Regions from separate parts of the Streptomyces sp. NPDC127197 genome, predicted to be linked through region 4. Evidence: riboswitches for the same ligand, from Rfam matches in the RefSeq annotation. Region 4 holds a riboswitch; each other region holds the start of a gene.

Evidence for each region. A riboswitch is a leader RNA that binds a small molecule or an ion and turns the genes downstream of it on or off. The one in region 4 is predicted to bind cyclic di-AMP.
Region 1: it holds a riboswitch for cyclic di-AMP, as region 4 does, so the genes downstream of both, ACFVJQ_RS12930 (M23 family metallopeptidase) here and ACFVJQ_RS36620 (M23 family metallopeptidase) in region 4, are expected to answer to the same signal.
Region 2: it holds a riboswitch for cyclic di-AMP, as region 4 does, so the genes downstream of both, ACFVJQ_RS00200 (transglycosylase SLT domain-containing protein) here and ACFVJQ_RS36620 (M23 family metallopeptidase) in region 4, are expected to answer to the same signal.
Region 3: it holds a riboswitch for cyclic di-AMP, as region 4 does, so the genes downstream of both, ACFVJQ_RS39665 (peptidoglycan DD-metalloendopeptidase family protein) here and ACFVJQ_RS36620 (M23 family metallopeptidase) in region 4, are expected to answer to the same signal.

What each region holds. Positions count from the first base shown of each region.
Region 1 covers NZ_JBHXVG010000006.1:326,157-330,359, reverse strand. Annotated here, with positions in the region: gene ACFVJQ_RS12935 (PrsW family intramembrane metalloprotease) at 1-850, shown strand, start outside; gene ACFVJQ_RS12930 (M23 family metallopeptidase) at 969-2,015, opposite strand; cyclic di-AMP (ydaO/yuaA leader) riboswitch at 2,027-2,184, opposite strand; gene ACFVJQ_RS12925 (PP2C family protein-serine/threonine phosphatase) at 2,377-3,609, opposite strand; tRNA gene ACFVJQ_RS12920 (tRNA-Met) at 3,784-3,857, opposite strand; gene ribA (GTP cyclohydrolase II) at 3,933-4,203, opposite strand, start outside.
Region 2 covers NZ_JBHXVG010000001.1:39,422-43,624, forward strand. Annotated here, with positions in the region: gene fahA (fumarylacetoacetase) at 1-108, opposite strand, end outside; gene ACFVJQ_RS00195 (HAD family hydrolase) at 394-1,278, shown strand; gene ACFVJQ_RS00200 (transglycosylase SLT domain-containing protein) at 1,290-1,778, opposite strand; cyclic di-AMP (ydaO/yuaA leader) riboswitch at 1,784-1,963, opposite strand; gene ACFVJQ_RS00205 (polyprenyl synthetase family protein) at 2,631-3,641, shown strand; gene ACFVJQ_RS00210 (outer membrane lipoprotein carrier protein LolA) at 3,949-4,203, shown strand, end outside.
Region 3 covers NZ_JBHXVG010000048.1:40,142-44,344, reverse strand. Annotated here, with positions in the region: gene ACFVJQ_RS39670 (alpha-galactosidase) at 1-1,205, shown strand, start outside; cyclic di-AMP (ydaO/yuaA leader) riboswitch at 1,513-1,670, shown strand; gene ACFVJQ_RS39665 (peptidoglycan DD-metalloendopeptidase family protein) at 1,675-2,679, shown strand; gene ACFVJQ_RS39660 (SGNH/GDSL hydrolase family protein) at 2,894-3,679, shown strand; gene ACFVJQ_RS39655 (TetR family transcriptional regulator C-terminal domain-containing protein) at 3,797-4,203, opposite strand, start outside.
Region 4 covers NZ_JBHXVG010000037.1:21,953-26,155, reverse strand. Annotated here, with positions in the region: gene ACFVJQ_RS36630 (M16 family metallopeptidase) at 1-617, shown strand, start outside; gene ACFVJQ_RS36625 (M16 family metallopeptidase) at 614-2,002, shown strand; cyclic di-AMP (ydaO/yuaA leader) riboswitch at 2,206-2,370, shown strand; gene ACFVJQ_RS36620 (M23 family metallopeptidase) at 2,384-3,148, shown strand; gene ACFVJQ_RS36615 (GntR family transcriptional regulator) at 3,337-4,032, shown strand.

The DNA.
Region 1 (4,203 bases), on a different contig from region 4:
CACCGGGATCGTCGACGGTGTCGTCATCGCCGGGGTCACCGCGACCGGGTTCGCGTTCACCGAGAACATCCTCTACCTCGGCACCGCCTTCGGCACCGACCAGCTCACCGGCGGCAGCGGCATCGCCTCCGTCACGGCGGCGACCTTCTTCGTCCGCGTCATCATGTCGCCGTTCGCGCACCCCCTCTTCACCGTCCTCACGGGCATCGGCTTCGGCATCGCGGCGCTCGCCGGGCAGCGCCAGCATCTGCGGCGCGTACTGGTGCCGCTGTCCGGGCTGCTGCTCGCGATGGGCATGCACGCCTTCTGGAACGGCTCGGCGACCTTCGGCAACTTCGGATTCTTCGCGGTGTACGGCGGGTTCATGGTGCCCGCGTTCGGACTGCTGACCTGGCTGGTGATCTGGACCCGGCAGCGGGAGCTGCGGACCGTGCGCGAGGAACTGCCGGCCTATGTCGCCGCCGGCTGGCTGGCCCCGGCCATGCCGTTCGCCCTGGGTTCGATGCGGGCGCGCCGACTGGCCAGGGAGTACGCCGGGCACCACCTGGGGAAGCCGGCCGCGCGGGCGGTGGCGCAGTACGAGGCGTACGCGACGTCGCTGGCGTTCCTACGGCATCGCGGGCGCCGGGGCCGGGCCGGCGCGGACTTCGTCGTACGGGAAGGCGAACTGCTGCGGGAGCTGTGGAGCCGACGGCAGGTGGCGCGGCCGGCGCTGGAGTATGCGGCGCGGGTGACGGCTCCGCCGGTACCGGTGGCTGTGCCGCCCTGGCCGATGGCGGCACCGTATCCCGCATACCAGCCGTATCCCACGTACCAAGGGCATCCCGCGTACAACCCGTATCAGTCGTAGGGGCGCGCCACCAGCGCCGTGAGGCCCCGGCAACAGCCGTTCCGCACGCACCGCGAACCGGCAGCCCTGACGTCGGGGGGTTGCCGTCAGGACCGCCGGGGTTCGAAAGGAGCGGCTGTCAGGGGTTGAGGCCCTTGCTCTGCAGCCAGGCCAGCGGGTCGATGCCACTGCCCGCGCCGTCGGGGTGCACCTCGAGGTGCAGGTGAGCCCCGGTGACGTTGCCCGTGGCGCCCACGCGCCCGATGACCTCGCCCGTGGTGACCTTCTGGCCGACGCTGACGTTGATGGAGGACTGGTGGGCGTACCAGATCTCGGTGCCGTCATCGAGGGTGAGGACGGTCTTGTAGCCGTACGACCCGTTCCAGCCGGCCTCGGTGATCGTGCCGCTGTGCACGGCCTTGAGCGGCGTGCCCGTCGGCGCGGCGAAGTCGAGGCCGGTGTGGTAGCCGGAGGACCACAGGGCACCGGCCTGACCGAAGCTCGAGGTGATGGTGTACGAGGAGGTCGGCAGCGCGTACTGCTTGGCCAGCTGGGCGAGGCGCTCGGCCTCGGCCTTCTGGCGGGCCTCCTCCTCGGCCTTCGCCTTCGCGGCGGCGGCCTTGGCCTCGGCCTCCTTCTCGGCCTTGGCGGCGGCCTCGGCGGCGGCCTTCTCGGCGGCGGCCTTGGCAGCGGTGGCGGCCTTGGTGTCGACCTGGTCCTGCTGCTGCTCGGCCTGGGCGATGATGCGGGCGCGCAGCGCCTCACCGGCGTCGGTGGTGCCCTGGGCGGTGTCCGCGGTGGTCACGCCGAGGCTGCTGAGCGGAGCGGTGGCGGTCTCGTCGGAGGTGTCGGAGTCGGCGGAGTCGTCGGAGATCAGCGTGCCCACGGCCGGCAGGTCGGGCATCGAGATCGACACCGGCGGCTTGCCGGTCTGCGCGCTGGCCATGCCGCCCGCGCCGACCGCGGCTATGACGCCGACGCCGAGAACCGTGGAACTGCGGGCGAGTCCGCCGCCGCGCTGCTTGGAGACGCGATGCCGGCCGCGTACGGGACGGAGGGACTCCGCGGTGGGGTTCCACTCCTCCCAGGGGCCCTCGTCGGTGCGCTGCCCGCCGTAGACGACGGTGTCGCCGGAGCGCTGGGCCGGCACGAAGGGGGCTTCTGGGGCAGGCCGGTTGGACGCCACGTAGGCGTACTCCTTTCCTTCCTTCTCGCCTACCGGGTTAGCTGACGGGTTCGGAGCAGGAAGGTCTCCTACGCGCGTAAATCAGCCGTGTTGCCACGGCGACCTACCCGCGATTCACCCCAAGTTGGTGGTTCCCCGGTTCCCTTGCGGGATTCGGCGCGTGCGCACGGAGCCGACTCTTGTGACGGCTGGGACGACCGCGCTGCGTTATCGGACGTTAATAGAAGCGGGGCATGAATTCCAAGCGGTTCCACTTGATCTTTAACGATTTCCGGCCGGACGTACAGGGCCATGAGCGGAGAAAATCGGGCGAGTTGACCACTACTCAAGGGCTTCACAGTTTCTGACCGTGTGTCAGTTGTTATGCGGAGGGCGTTCGTCCGGTCACGTCCGGTGACGGTCGTCGTACGGCAAGCAGAGCCATGTCGTCGGTCATCCCGCCCCCGGAGTGCCGGCGCACTTCTTCGGCCAGGGCGCGGAGCAGCTCGCCGGGCCCGCGGAAGGTGCGGCCCGCCAGCCGCGCCGCGGGGTCGTAGAACCTGCCGTGCGCGTCTCGGGCCTCGGACAGGCCGTCGGTGTGCAGCAACAGCGTCGCCCCGTCCGGAAAGCGGGACTCCTCCACACGGGCCGGCCCGGCGCCCAGATCGCCCATGCCGAGCGGCAGCGCGGGTTCGCGGGCGGGCAGCGGGCGTACGGTGCCGTCGGCACACAGCAGCAGCGGCGACGGATGACCGCGGTTGAGGATCCGTACGACCCCGTCGCCGGGCGGCAGCTCGGCCAGTACGGCGGTGGCGAATCCCTCGGTGGCCTCGACGCCGTCGCGCCGCGCGGCCTCGCGCGTCAGCGCCCGCTCCAGCCGCTCGGCGACCCCCTGAAGCGTCGCCTCCTGCTCGGCGGCCTCCCGGAACGCCCCGATGACCACGGCGACGGCCCCCACCGCGCCCATCCCCTTGCCCCGTACGTCGCCCACGACGAGGCGTACGCCGTGCGGGCTGTCCTGCACCGCGTACAGGTCGCCGCCGATGAAGGCGTCCGCCTGGGCCGCCTCGTAGCGTGCCGCGATGTCGAAGCCGCCGATCCGGCCGAGGGGTTCGGGCAGCACCGCGCGTTGGGCGGCCTCGGCGATCTTCCATGCCGAGTCGAGCCGGGCGTGGCTGCGGCGTACCAGCACATTGATGAGCACGGCCAGCACGGCGACCGTCGCCACGGTGACGAGCTCGGTGAGCGCGTCGACGCGCAGCACCGTGCCGTACCGGATGTGCAGCCCGAGCACGACGGCGACGGACGCGATGCCAGTGAGGATCGTGGCCCGCCGGGACAGCAGCGGGGCGGCGACCAGGGGTGCGGCGGTGAACAGAGGGACCGCGGTGTAGGGGCGGGGCGTGACGTAGTCGTAGACGCCGCCAATGACGAGCAGCAGCGCAGGGAGCACCCGGACGAAGGTGCGCGCGTAGGAGATCCGCCGCGTCTCGCTCCGGCCGGCCTGCAGGTACGCGGCTTCGCCGTCGAGCCCGCGGCCGGGGACCGTCTCCTCAGGCAACCGCCCGCCCCCTCGGGTGTACGGCACCTCTCCTTCAGCCTCCGCAGGCCGCACCCTCGTCTCCCGCCACGCACGTCCACGCACCGCCTCGTCCGTCCAGGGTTTCCGGAGCGGGGGCGGGGGGCGAGCCGGAGGGGCCGACCGGATGACATGCCGGTGACCCTCGGTCATGTCCGGTAACGCCTGAGGCCGGAATCCATGAACTGGATTCCGGCCTCAGACCTTCAGTAGCGGGGACAGGATTTGAACCTGCGACCTCTGGGTTATGAGCCCAGCGAGCTACCGAGCTGCTCCACCCCGCGTCGTTGTGACTCCAGTGTACGCCATCCGCGGGGCCGGTCGCGCCAGGGTTTGCGTCCGCCCGGCGACACGGCCGTTCAGCCCGCGTTCAGCTCGGTCAGCCGGCCGAGCGGCAGGGTGTGCTGCGTCTGCAGGACCTTGGCGCGCAGGTAGCGGACGTTGTGGGCGGTGGTGAAGACGCCCGTCGGGATGCGGTCGCGGACCGTGAGGCCCAGGGTGCGCAGCTGGTCGGCCTTGTCGGGGTTGTTGGACAGCAGGTCCAGGTCCGTGACGGACAGGGCCTGGAGCATCTGGGCCGCCGACGTGTAGTCGCGGGCGTCCTCCGGGAGGCCGAGGGCGGTGTTCGCC
Region 2 (4,203 bases), on a different contig from region 4:
GAGACGGACGCCGACGGTGCGTTCGGTGGACCCGGCGGGTGAGAAGACGCCGTACGGAAGGTTGTGCGGACCGAAGGGGTCGCCCTCGGGGACATCGAAGGGGGGCATCGGGGTGCTGCCTCACTTTCGTACGTACGGTCCATGCGGTCGCGGCACACGTTACGGCTGCGGCGGCCGTCTTGGGCAGTGACTTAAGCACGCAAAGGGTCCGCAATGTTCGGAATGGGGGAGTCGTGCATACCCGTGACCTCGTCACGCTGTCCGTGACCCGCCATCCGCAACGCGCCTTCGTCCGCCCGACGGCCGGCGCGAGGGGCCGGACCGCTGAAATGTGGGGGCGTGGAAGGGAGTTGGGGATGAACGGCGTGGGCGCGGTGTCCGTATTCTCTGATCATGGCCGCACCCATCGCATATGCCGAGCGCACCTCGTACGCCCTCATCGCCACCGACCTGGACGGAACGCTGCTGCGCGGCGACGACACGGTCTCCGACCGGTCGCTCACCGCGCTCGCGCGGGTCTCGGCGGCCGGTGCCCGGCATCTGGTGGTGACGGGACGGCCGGCGCCCAGGGTGCGGCCGCTGCTGAAGTTCCTGGGTGGCGGGGGACTCGCGGTGTGCGGGCAGGGCGCGCAGCTGTACGACGCCGGCGTGGACCGTCTGCTGTGGTCGGTCACCCTGGACCGGGAACTGGCCGAGACCGCGCTCGGCAAGATCGAGGCGGAGGTCGGCACGGTGTATGCGGCCGTCGACCAGGACGGCGTCGACGGCCTGACGCTCATCGAGCCGGGGTATCGGATGCCGCACCCGACGTTGCCGGCGGTACGGGTCGGCCGGCGTGCCGACCTGTGGTGCGAGCCCATCAGCAAGGTGCTGCTGCGCCATCCCGCCCTGTCCGACGACGAGTTGGCGTCGGTGGCCCGCTCGGTGGTGGGTTCGCTCGCGACGGTCACCATGTCGGGGCCCGGGACGGTCGAGCTTCAGCCGTCCGGCATCACCAAGGCGACGGGGTTGGCGCTGGCGGCCCGGCATCTGGGGCTGCGCCCCGAGGACACCATCGCCTTCGGAGACATGCCCAACGACATCCCGATGTTCGACTGGGCCGCCCACGGCGTCGCCATGGCCAACGCGCACCCCGAACTGAAGGCGGTGGCCGACGAGATCACCCTCTCGAACGAGGACGACGGCATCGCCGTCGTCCTCGAACAGCTCCTCACCGAGGACCGGCGCCCGCAGCGGCTCGGCGGGCGCAGGCCCTCGGTGGGTACGAAGGTTCAGTAGGCGCGAAGGGCTCAGTAGGCGCCGAAGACGTTGTCGATCGAGCCGTAGCGGTCGGCCGCGTAGTTGCAGGCGGCGGTGATGTTGGCGACCGGGTCGAACGGGTCGTAGGCCGTGCCGGGCACGTGGTAAGCGGCGAAGGTCGGGTCGATGACCTGGAGCAGGCCCTTGGACGGGGTGCCCTTGGCCGCGTTGGAGTCCCAGTTGTTGATGGCGGCCGGGTTGCCGGACGACTCGCGCATGACGTTGCGGTAGATGCCGTTGTAGGAGCCCGGGATTCCGTGCTGCGCCATGATGGCGAGCGACTCGCGGATCCAGCCGTCGAGGTTGTCGGAGTACGCCGTGGTGGCGGTCTTCGCGGTCACCGCGGCGGGGGTGGCGGCCGATGCGGTGCTCGCACCGATGAGCGGCAGGGCGAGCACGGCCGCGCCGGTGCCGGCGACCGCGAGCTTGCGGGCTATGCGGGCGGTACGGGTGCGGCAGAGCTGACCGTTTGCAGGCATGGGCTTGTTCCTCTCCTTCGCCTGCGAGGTGAGCTGTCGGGTTCGGGCTGGGAGGTGCCCGGCCGCGCCCTTGCGAGCGCAACTTCACCCCAAGCCGTTCCGGTGCGTCGTACGACGTCCGGCCCGGCGACTTACCTGGGTCCCCCGCTCCTGCCGTGCGTGAGTGGTCTCGTCATCGGTGGTATCGGGCGGCGGCAGGATTCGGCGTCCGCCCGACTGGCCCGGAACGTATGCGAGAGCACATGTCGGAAACAAGTAGCGGGTTCACGCAACATGCTGTTTGATCTTCATCTGGGGTGTTTTGTCAGCTTGATCCTTTGCGTGTGCCAAGGCTCAACTCGCCAGCCTGGAAAGCCGGATGGTCGCTGACTGTGTGAAACCTGTGGACAGGTGAAGGTGAGTCACATCACGCGCGGGTGCAAGAGTGGCAAATCGGGCAATGAGCTCAAGTGCCTATCAATCGGCTGTGCGTGGGATGCGCTTCTCCCGAATGCGATGGAAGAGAACCTCTCCACCTTCTGTGCAAATCACCCCATTGGGGGTCAGGGTCGCCTCGTAGGGGAAGGGTGCGGGGGTGTACGGGTGTGTGTCGAGGTCACCCGAATGGCCGGAGTGAGACGGTGCGGCGAGGGTGATACGGGACAAAGCTCACCTATTCGACTTAAGTCGATAAATAACTGCTCGTATCAACTGATCGAAAACATACCGCTCGTGATCCGATACAGCCCGGCCTGTAACCCCGGGCGCCCTCGGTGATCGAAACGTGACCGGATACGCTGACTTGAGTGAAGGCAGCGACGTATCGACAAACCGCGTAACCGCCGGTAGACACCAGCAGACAGGAGACCCCTCGTGACCGTCGTCGGGCCGTTCGGGCTGAGCGTGCGGGACCAGGCTCTGGAAGCCGATGTCCAGGCCGGATTGGCGGCTGTCGAGGAAGGGTTGCTCGAAGCAACCAAGAGTGAGGTCCCGTTCATCACGGAGGCCGCGCAGCACCTGGTGCGGGCCGGAGGCAAGCGGTTCCGCCCGCTGCTGGTGATGCTCGCCGCGCAGTTCGGTGACCCCTACGCGCCCGGGGTCGTGCCCTCGGCCGTGGTCGTGGAGCTGACCCACCTCGCGACGCTGTACCACGACGACGTGATGGACGAGGCGGAGGTACGGCGCGGGGTAGCGAGCGCGAACGCCCGCTGGGGCAACTCGGTCGCGGTCCTCACCGGCGACTTCCTCTTCGCCCGTGCCTCGCACATCCTGGCCGACCTCGGGCCGGAGGCGGTGCGGGTGCAGGCGGAGGCGTTCGAACGGCTGGTCACCGGTCAGATCCTGGAGACGGCGGGGCCGTCGGACGGGCGCGACCCGGTCGAGCACTACCTGGACGTACTGGCCGGCAAGACGGGGTCGCTGGTGGCGGTCTCGTGCCGCTTCGGCGCGATGATGTCGGGCGCCGACGAGTCGCTCGTGAACGTCCTGACGCAGTACGGCGAACGGCTGGGCGTCGCCTTCCAGCTCGCCGACGACGTGCTGGACATCGCGTCCGACTCCCACGAGTCCGGGAAGACGCCGGGGACGGATCTGCGGGAGGGCATCGCGACCCTGCCCGTGCTGCGGCTGCGCGAGCGCGCGGCCCGGCTGGGGCTGGCCGAGGACATCGCCCTGTGCGAGCTGCTGGACTCCGACCTGACGGACGACGCCCGGCATGCGCAGGCGCTGGCCGCGCTGCGCGCGCACCCCGCGCTGGAGCAGGCGCGACGGGACACCGTGCGGTACGCGGAGGATGCGCGGTCGGCGCTTGCGCCGCTGCGGGAGTGCGATGCCAAGGCGGCGCTCATCGAACTGTGCGACGCGGTGGTGCACCGCGCGGGATAGGACCCGACCGGCGGATCATGCCGGAATCGCGGGGCCTGTTCGGCGGATCGCCGGAACCCGGTATCGAGGTGGCGCCTCCCCTACGACCCCTACGGGTCGGGGGAGGCGCCGCTCGCTTGTGTCATACCGCAGCAGTACACGGAGTTGAGCCCGCGGTCTGACGCTTCTTCGCATCCGGTTTGGTCAGATGGAGACCACGGAACACACCACTCCTCACCGATTCGGGTGAGAATGGCGGCTCAGGGTGGACGAGTGCGAGGACGCGAAGTGACGGACAGCCGCCGCCGACGACGGAGGTAAGGCACACATGGCACCGTACGAATCCGACGACAGCACGACCGCGGCGCAGGCCGAAGAGCTGCGCGCGGCGCGGCGGCGCAAGGCCGCGCGGTACGTCGTCCCGGCGGCGGTCCTGGGGGTGGCTGCGGGGACCATCGGGCTCGTTCCCGCGATCGCCGACTCCGGCAGCCCCGACCTGCCGGAGATCAGCGCACAGCAACTCATCGAGAAGATCGCCGAGTCGGACGTACAGCAGCTGTCCGGCACGGTGAAGATCAGCACC
Region 3 (4,203 bases), on a different contig from region 4:
CGGACGCCGAGCGGGACCGGCCGGTGCTGTTCAACTCCTGGGAGGCCACCGAGTTCGACATCAGCGAGGAGCAGCAGCGGGCGCTCGCCCGGCGGGCCGCGGCGATCGGCGTCGAGCTGTTCGTCGTCGACGACGGCTGGTTCGGGACGCGCACCAGCGACCGCGCCGGGCTCGGCGACTGGACACCCAACCCCGACCGCTTCCCGGCCGGGCTCAAGCCGCTCGCCGACGACGTGCACGCGCTCGGGATGCAGTTCGGGATCTGGGTCGAGCCCGAGATGGTCAACCCGGACAGCGAGCTGTACCGCGCCCACCCGGACTGGGTGCAGTTCCAACCGGGGCGAAAGCGGACAGAACTTCGCAATCAGCTCGTACTGAACCTTGCGCGGGAGGATGTGCAGGACTACCTCTGGGAGCAGCTGCACGGGCTCCTGTCCAGCGCCCCGATCGACTACGTGAAGTGGGACTTCAACCGTTGCTTCACCGATGCCGGCTGGCCCGGTGAGCCATATCCGCAGCGGCTGTGGGTCGACCATGTGCGCGCCGTGTACGCCCTGTTGGACCGGCTGCGGGCGGCTCATCCCGGTGTCGCCTTCGAGTCCTGCTCGGGTGGCGGCGGTCGCATCGACCTCGGTGTGATGAGCCGTACCGACCAGGTGTGGACCTCCGACAACACCGATCCGCTCGACCGGCTCGCCATCCAGGACGGCTTCAGTCAGATCCACCCCGCGCGCGTGATGGCCGCCTGGGTCACCGACAGCCCCAACACCCAGCTCAACGGCCGGATCAGCTCGCTGCGCTTCCGCTTCGTCAGCGCCATGGCCGGGGTGCTCGGCGTCGGGGGCGACCTCACTCGGTGGACCGACGAGGAGCTCGCGGAGGCCCGGGACTGGGTGGCGCTCTACAAGGAGATCCGGCCACTCGTGCAGCGCGGGGACCTCCACCGGCTGCGGCCGCCACGGGGCGGGCTGAGCGCCGTCCAGTACGTACGCGGCGACGAGGCCGTCGTACTCGCCTGGCTTCAGGCGCAGAGCTACGGGGAACCCGTCCCGGCGCTGCGGCTGCGCGGTCTCGACCCCACCGCGTCGTATGAATGCCGCGAAACGGGCGAAGTGCACCGAGGTGCCGTACTGCTGCACCGCGGACTGCGCACCGGACTGCGAGGTGACCTCGATGCGACGGTTCTCCGACTGCGCCGCATCTGACTCTTCTGTCCGAATTAGCCTCTTCATTCCAACTCGCTCGGGAATAAAGGAACCTGGAGCGATGTCACGTGAGCAGCGTCATATCCGTGACCGTGAGTCGCTCGTCATGTCCACGTAATTCAAGCGCTTTTCAAGGGCATTTGCGGAACGTGACGGTTCCGGAATTCACGGAGGGTGACCGTGAATTCGGTGAACTGATCAAGAAGTAGGCGTTCGTGCGGAACCTCTTGCTTGTCCCGTTGCGTCTTGTTCGCTTACGTTCCACACCGATCCGGGCGGACGCCTAATCCTGCCGCCGCCCGGTGCCCGCGCAAACTCACCCGTGTACGGCAGGAGCGGGGGACCCACAGGTACAAATGCCTGTTCCGGTCTCCGGAACGGCTAGGGGTACAGCCGCGTTTCGGCGCGGCCGGGCATCTCCAGCCCGCACCCGACAGCTCACCTCGCAGGCGCCGGAGAGGAATTCGCCATGCCCGCGAAGGGTAAGCACCGCCGTCCGAAGACCCAGCGTTTCACCCGTTCCATCGCCATTGCCGGAACCGGTGGCGCCGCACTCGCCCTCCCTCTGATGGGGGCCGCCGGCGCCCATGCTGCCACTGCGCAGTCCGCTCCGGAAAACGCCGTTCAGTCGGTCGCCGCAGAGAAGGCCGCCGCCCAGAAGAAGGCCGCCGAAAAGAAGTCCGCCGCGAAGAACGCCGGTGTGAAGACCTATTCGGTGAAGATCGGCGACTACCTTGCGAAGATCGCCGAGGATCAGAACGTCAGCGGTGGCTGGCAGAAGCTCTACCAGGACAACCGTGAGGCAGTCGGCGACAACCCGTCGCTGATCCACCCCGGCCTGAAGCTCACGATCGGCAAGAAGGCCGCGGCGAGCACGGACAAGCCGTCGTCCACTTCGCCCTCTTCCTCCTCTTCGTCGGAGTCGTCCGAGGCGTCCGAGTCGTCCGAGGCGTCGAAGTCGACGAACTCGACGGAGTCCTCGGCGAAGTCGTCCGACCAGTCGTCCGCCGAGTCCTCCTCGTCGAACGCGTCGACGGCCACCCAGAGCGCCGCCGGCACCTCCACCGGCTTCTCCGCCCCCGTGGACAGCGCCGCCGTCAGCACCGCCTACAAGGTGGCGGGCAGCATGTGGTCCAGCGGCTACCACACCGGCGTCGACTTCGTCACCCCGACGGGCACCCCGCTCAAGGCCGTGGGCGCCGGCACGGTCGTCTCCGCGGGCTGGGCCGGTGCGTACGGCAACCAGGTCGTCATCAAGCTGGCCGACGGCTACTACGCCCAGTACGCCCACCTGTCCTCGCTGTCCGTCTCCAGCGGCCAGACCGTGACCGCGGGCCAGCAGATCGGCTTCTCGGGTTCGACCGGCAACTCGACCGGCCCGCACCTGCACTTCGAGATCCGCACCACGCCGGACTACGGCTCGGACGTGGACCCGGTCGCGTACCTCCGCTCGCACGGCGTCTCCGTCGGCTGACGCACGCGCCTCGCACACCGCCGAAGGCCGGACCCCGATCCCCGGGTCCGGCCTTCGGCGGTGTGCGGACGCAGGGGTTATTCCGCAGTTGACCAACCTTTTGGCAGTGGCTTATCTCACCGCCCGTCAACCCCTTCCTACGGTCGCGTAGGTCACATTCGACGCGGAATCATGTCCCGACGTGGCAGACGATTCGAAGAATGACAGCAGATCAGTGATCGGGTCGTACGTGGCGGTGGGGGACAGCTTCACCGAGGGCGTAGGCGACCCCGGCCCCGACGGGGCGTTCGTCGGCTGGGCCGACCGCTTCGCCGTACTGCTCGCGGACCGCCGAGCCGAGGGCGACTTCCAGTACACGAACCTCGCCGTGCGCGGAAAACTGCTCGACCAGATCGTGGCGGACCAGCTTCCGCGGGCCGTCGAACTCGCGCCGGACCTGGTCTCGTTCTGCGCCGGCGGCAACGACATCCTCCGGCCCGGCACCGACCCGGACGACGTCGCCGAGCGCTTCGAGCGGGCGATCGCCGCGCTGACGGCCGTCGCGGGCACGGTGATGGTGACGACCGGCTTCGACACCCGGGGCGTACCCCTGCTGAAGCACCTGCGCGGCAAGATCGCCACCTACAACGGGCATGTGCGGGCCATCGCCGACCGGTACGGCTGTCCGGTGCTCGACCTGTGGTCCCTCAGGTCCGTTCAGGACCGCAGGGCCTGGGACGACGACCGGCTGCACCTCTCGCCCGAGGGGCACACGCGCGTGGCGCTGCGGGCCGGTCAGGTCCTCGGCCTCGCCGTCCCCGCCGATCCGGAGCAGCCCTGGCCGCCACTTCCGCCGCGCGGCACGCTCGACGTCCGGCGGGACGACGTCCACTGGGCGCGCGAGTACCTGGTGCCGTGGATCGGCCGCCGATTGCGCGGCGAGTCGTCGGGCGACCACGTGACGGCGAAGGGGACGCTGTCGCCGGACGACATCAGGATGCGGATCGCGTCGGTGGCTTGAGGCACATCCGTGGCGGACGCCAGGGAGCGGGTCGTTCCGATCGCCTACGTCGGACCGGCCCGCGTCCGGCGCGGGCGGGCGTACGCCATGAACCGCAACCTGGTCCTCGCGGACGGCTCACGACCGCCCGGCCGACGGCACCTCAGTCAGTCCCAGCTCGCGGGCGAGCGCCTCGTCGACCCACTCCTGGGCCCGGGCGCGGGAGACCGCGCCCGCATACGACGTCAGCTGCACGGCGAGGCCGTCGAGCAGGGCCGTCAGCCGCAGCGCCGCGCCCATGGGGTCCGGGCAGCGGAACTCGCCGGCGGCCACGCCCTCGGCGATGACCTCGGCGATCGCCGCCTTCCAGCGCCTGTCGAGGTCCCGGGTGACCTCCTGCAGGGCCGGCTCACGCAGGGCGGCAGCCCAGCCCTCTATCCACAGCCGCCAGCCCTTGGCCTGGCCCGTCGGGGCGTACCAGCGCACGGCCGACCGCAGCCGGCGCAGCGCCGTCGTGCGCCGGCCGAGCAGCTTGCTCAGCTGGG
Region 4 (4,203 bases):
TCGGCGAGCAGCTGCGCGAGATCGTCGAGGAGGAGGTCCCGGCGCGCGCCCTGATGGCCGCCTACCGGCTCCCGCACGACGGCACGCGCGCGTGCGACGCGGCCGACCTGGCCCTCACCGTCCTCGGCGGCGGCGAGTCGTCCCGCCTCTACAACCGGCTCGTACGGCGTGACCGTACGGCCGTGGCGGCCGGGTTCGGCCTGCTGCGGCTGGCCGGAGCGCCCTCCCTGGGATGGCTGGACGTGAAGACCTCCGGTGACGTCGAGGTGCCGGTCATCGAGGCCGCCATCGACGAGGAGCTCGCCCGGTTCGCCGAGGAGGGCCCCACGGCCGAGGAAATGGAGCGCGCCCAGGCCCAGTTGGAGCGCGAGTGGCTGGACCGGCTCGGCACGGTCGCCGGCCGCGCCGACGAACTGTGCCGGTACGCCGTGCTGTTCGGCGACCCGCAGCTGGCCCTGACCGCCGTCCAGCGCGTGCTGGACGTCACGGCCGAAGAGGTCCAGGAGGTCGCCAAGGCCCGCCTGCGCCCCGACAACCGCGCGGTGCTCGTCTACGAGCCGACCGCCGCCGACGCCACCGAAGCCACCGACGACAACAACGAGGAGGCGGCCCAGTGACCGAGCTCGCCACGATGGAGTTCCACCCCCAGCCCCGGGCGGGCGAGGCCAGGCCGTGGGCCTTCCCGGCGCCCACGCGCGGGACGCTCGACAACGGCCTGACGGTCCTGCGCTGCCACCGCCCCGGCCAGCAGGTCGTCGCCGTCGAGGTGCTCCTGGGCGCGCCCCTGGAGGCCGAGCCGACCGGCCTCGACGGCGTCGCCACGATCATGGCGCGGGCCTTCTCCGAGGGCACCGACAAGCACTCCGCCGAGGAGTTCGCCGCCGAGCTGGAGCGCTGCGGCGCCACCCTCGACTCGCACGCCGACCACCCCGGCGTCCGCCTGAGCCTGGAGGTCCCCGCCTCCCGTCTGGCCAAGGCCCTCGGCCTGCTCGCCGACGCCCTCAGGGCGCCCGCATTCGCCGACAGCGAGGTCGAGCGGCTCGTGCGCAACCGCCTCGACGAGATCCCGCACGAGCTGGCCAATCCGTCCCGCCGTGCCGCCAAGGAGCTCTCCAAGGAGCTGTTCCCGGCGACCTCGCGCATGTCGCGCCCGCGCCAGGGCACCGAGGAGACGGTCGCCGCCATCGACTCCGCGGCCGTGCGCGCCTTCTACGAGAAGCACGTCCGGCCCGCCACGGCCAGCGCAGTCGTCGTCGGCGACCTCACCGGCGTCGACCTCGACGCGCTGCTCGGTGACACCCTGGGCGCCTGGACCGGTGCCCCGGCCCAGCCGCGCCCCGTGCCGCCGGTGACCGCCGACGACACCGGCCGGGTCGTCATCGTGGACCGCCCCGGCGCCGTGCAGACCCAGCTGCTGATCGGCCGCGTCGGCTCCGACCGGCACGACCGCGTGTGGCCTGCCCAGGTGCTCGGCACGTATTGCCTGGGCGGCACCCTCACCTCCCGCCTGGACCGTGTCCTGCGCGAGGAGAAGGGCTACACCTACGGAGTGCGCGCGTTCGGCCAGGTGCTGCGCTCGGCGCCCGACGGCAGCGGCGCCGCGATGCTCGCCATCAGCGGCTCCGTCGACACGCCGAACACCGGTCCCGCCCTGCAGGACCTCTGGACGGTGCTGCGCACACTCGCCGAGCAGGGTCTGACCGATCCCGAGCGGGACGTCGCCGTACAGAACCTCGTCGGGGTGGCGCCGCTCAAGTACGAGACCGCGGCGGCCGTCGCGAGCACGCTGGCCGACCAGGTCGAGCAGCACCTGCCCGACGACTACCAGGCGACGCTGTACCAGCAGCTCGCCGCGACGGGCACCGTCGAGGCCACCGCGGCGGTCGTCAACGCCTTCCCGGTGGACCGTCTCGTGACCGTCCTCGTCGGCGATGCGGCGCAGATCAAGGAGCCTGTCGCGGCCCTCGGCATCGGCGAAGTCACCGTCGTCACGGCCGAGTAGAAGGCCTGACAGCGGCACGCGCGCGTAGGGGCCCTGGTGACGAAAGAGTCACCAGGGCCCCTTTATGTCCCAATTGAGGGAGAGGCTGCCTGTCTGACCTGTGGCATGCGCTACAAAAGCCGTGTTCTGTTTGGGGATTGAAAGATGCCCCGTTTAGCGTCTTCCGGGCTGTCCGTCAGGCAGTGCGCCGCGCCCGCGGCACCGGACAGCCATCGCCGAGTCCCCGAACGGCGCGAGCCAGGGGAGCCGGGGACCCAACGATGCAGTCCCTGGGGTGAATCGGACGCCCGCGCGCAGCGAGGGGGTCCGTAGGAGACCTTCCTGCTCCGAACCCGTCAGCTAACCCGGTAGGCGAGAAGGAAGGAAAGGACCAGCCACTTCATGGCGTTCACCCGCGCCACCGGGAAGCATCGTCGTCCCAGCCGGATACAGCGCAGCACCGCCCGCGCCGCGGGCGTCGCCGCGCTCACCACCACCGGCGTCGTCGGCACCCTGGCCGCCCCCGCGCTCGCCGCCGAGCCGGCGCTCGAGCAGACCGGCCTGCTGCCGGTCGTCACCATCGGCGACTCGGTCGCCGACCAGATCGACGCTCAGGCGGCCGCCCAGCAGCAGGCCGCCGAGGAGGCCGCCGCCGAGAAGGCGGCCGAAGCGGCCGCCGAGAAGCGCGCGGAGGAGCGGGCCAAGGAGGCGCGCGAGGCCAAGGAGCGGGCCGCCCGTGAGGCCGAGCGCAAGCGACTCAACACCTATGTGCTGCCCATCACCGGCTCCTATGTCTCCACCGGCTACCAGTCCGGCGGCTCCCTGTGGTCCTCCGGCAGCCACACCGGTGTCGACTTCCACGCCACGAGCGGCACGCCCGTCCACGCGGTCGGCTCCGGCACCGTCGTCGAGGCCGGCTGGGGCGGGGCGTACGGCAATCAAGTCGTGATCAAGATGAACGACGGTACGTACACCCAGTACGGCCACCTGTCGTCCATCGCCGTCTCGGTCGGCCAGACGGTCACCCCGGGACAGCAGATCGCCCTCTCCGGCGCCACCGGCAACGTCACCGGAGCACACCTGCACTTCGAGGCCCGTACGACCGCCGAGTACGGCTCGGACATCGACCCCCTGGCCTACCTCCGCTCGCACGGTGTGAGCGTCTGACGACAGGCGGCTGCGCTGCCCGAAGCCCTGGCTCCCCGAGCCGGGGCTTTCGGCGTTTCAGGGGTCTGTTTGTCCAAAAAATATCCATGGATTCCGGCCCGCCATCGGAAATTCCGGCTCTTTGCAATAGAGTCACTGAACACACGTCAATCGTCGACGTTTCACGGGGATTAAGGCGGAGGTCGGTCATGCGTATTCCGGCGCACTCGGTGTGCACGGCGATCCGGGACGACATCGTCGCGGGTGTCTACGAGCGTGGCGGCCGGCTCACCGAGGAACTCCTCGCGCGCCGCTACGGCGTCTCGCGCGTCCCCGTCCGGGAGGCCCTGCGCACCCTGGAAGCGGAGGGTTTCGTGGTGACCCGGCGGCACGCGGGCGCGTGCGTCGCGGAGCCCACCGAGCAGGAGGCCTCCGACCTGCTGGAGATGCGCATGCTGCTGGAGCCGCTCGGCGCCGCCCGGGCCGCCCAGCGGCGCACCGAGGCCCATCTGAAGGTCCTGCGCGGTCTCGTCCGGCTGGGCCAGGAGCGGGCGAGGAGGGGCAACAGCGAGGATCTGCGCTCGCTGGGCGGCTGGTTCCACGAGACGCTCGCCCAGGCCTCCGGCAGCCCCGCGCTGATCGCGATGCTGACCCAGCTGCGGCACAAGATCGCCTGGATGTACGCCGTGGAGGCGCCGGCCAGCCCCGCGGAGTCCTGGACGGAGCACGGCGCGATCGTGGACGCCGTGGCGCGCGGCGACGGCGAGCGCGCGCGGGCCATCACGGCGCTGCACACCGAGCGCGCGACCGCCGCGCACCGGCTCCGGTTCGTCGGCGGCCAGGATCGCACCGACCGTGTGAGGACTTCGCAACACCCCGTAAACATGTCCAGCCTGCGGCATTAACATATGCGCCGTATACAAAGAGGAGATATTCGGTGGCGGTGTATTTCCGCTGCCCTTTTCTGGCGCGCCGGGAATTAACGTCCGCGCGTCACAGGTGTGCCCGCGTGAATTGCGTCACGCCCGCCGTGGAAAAGGCGTGAGGCTGCTGCGGGAAAGACGCGAAGCCGCTGG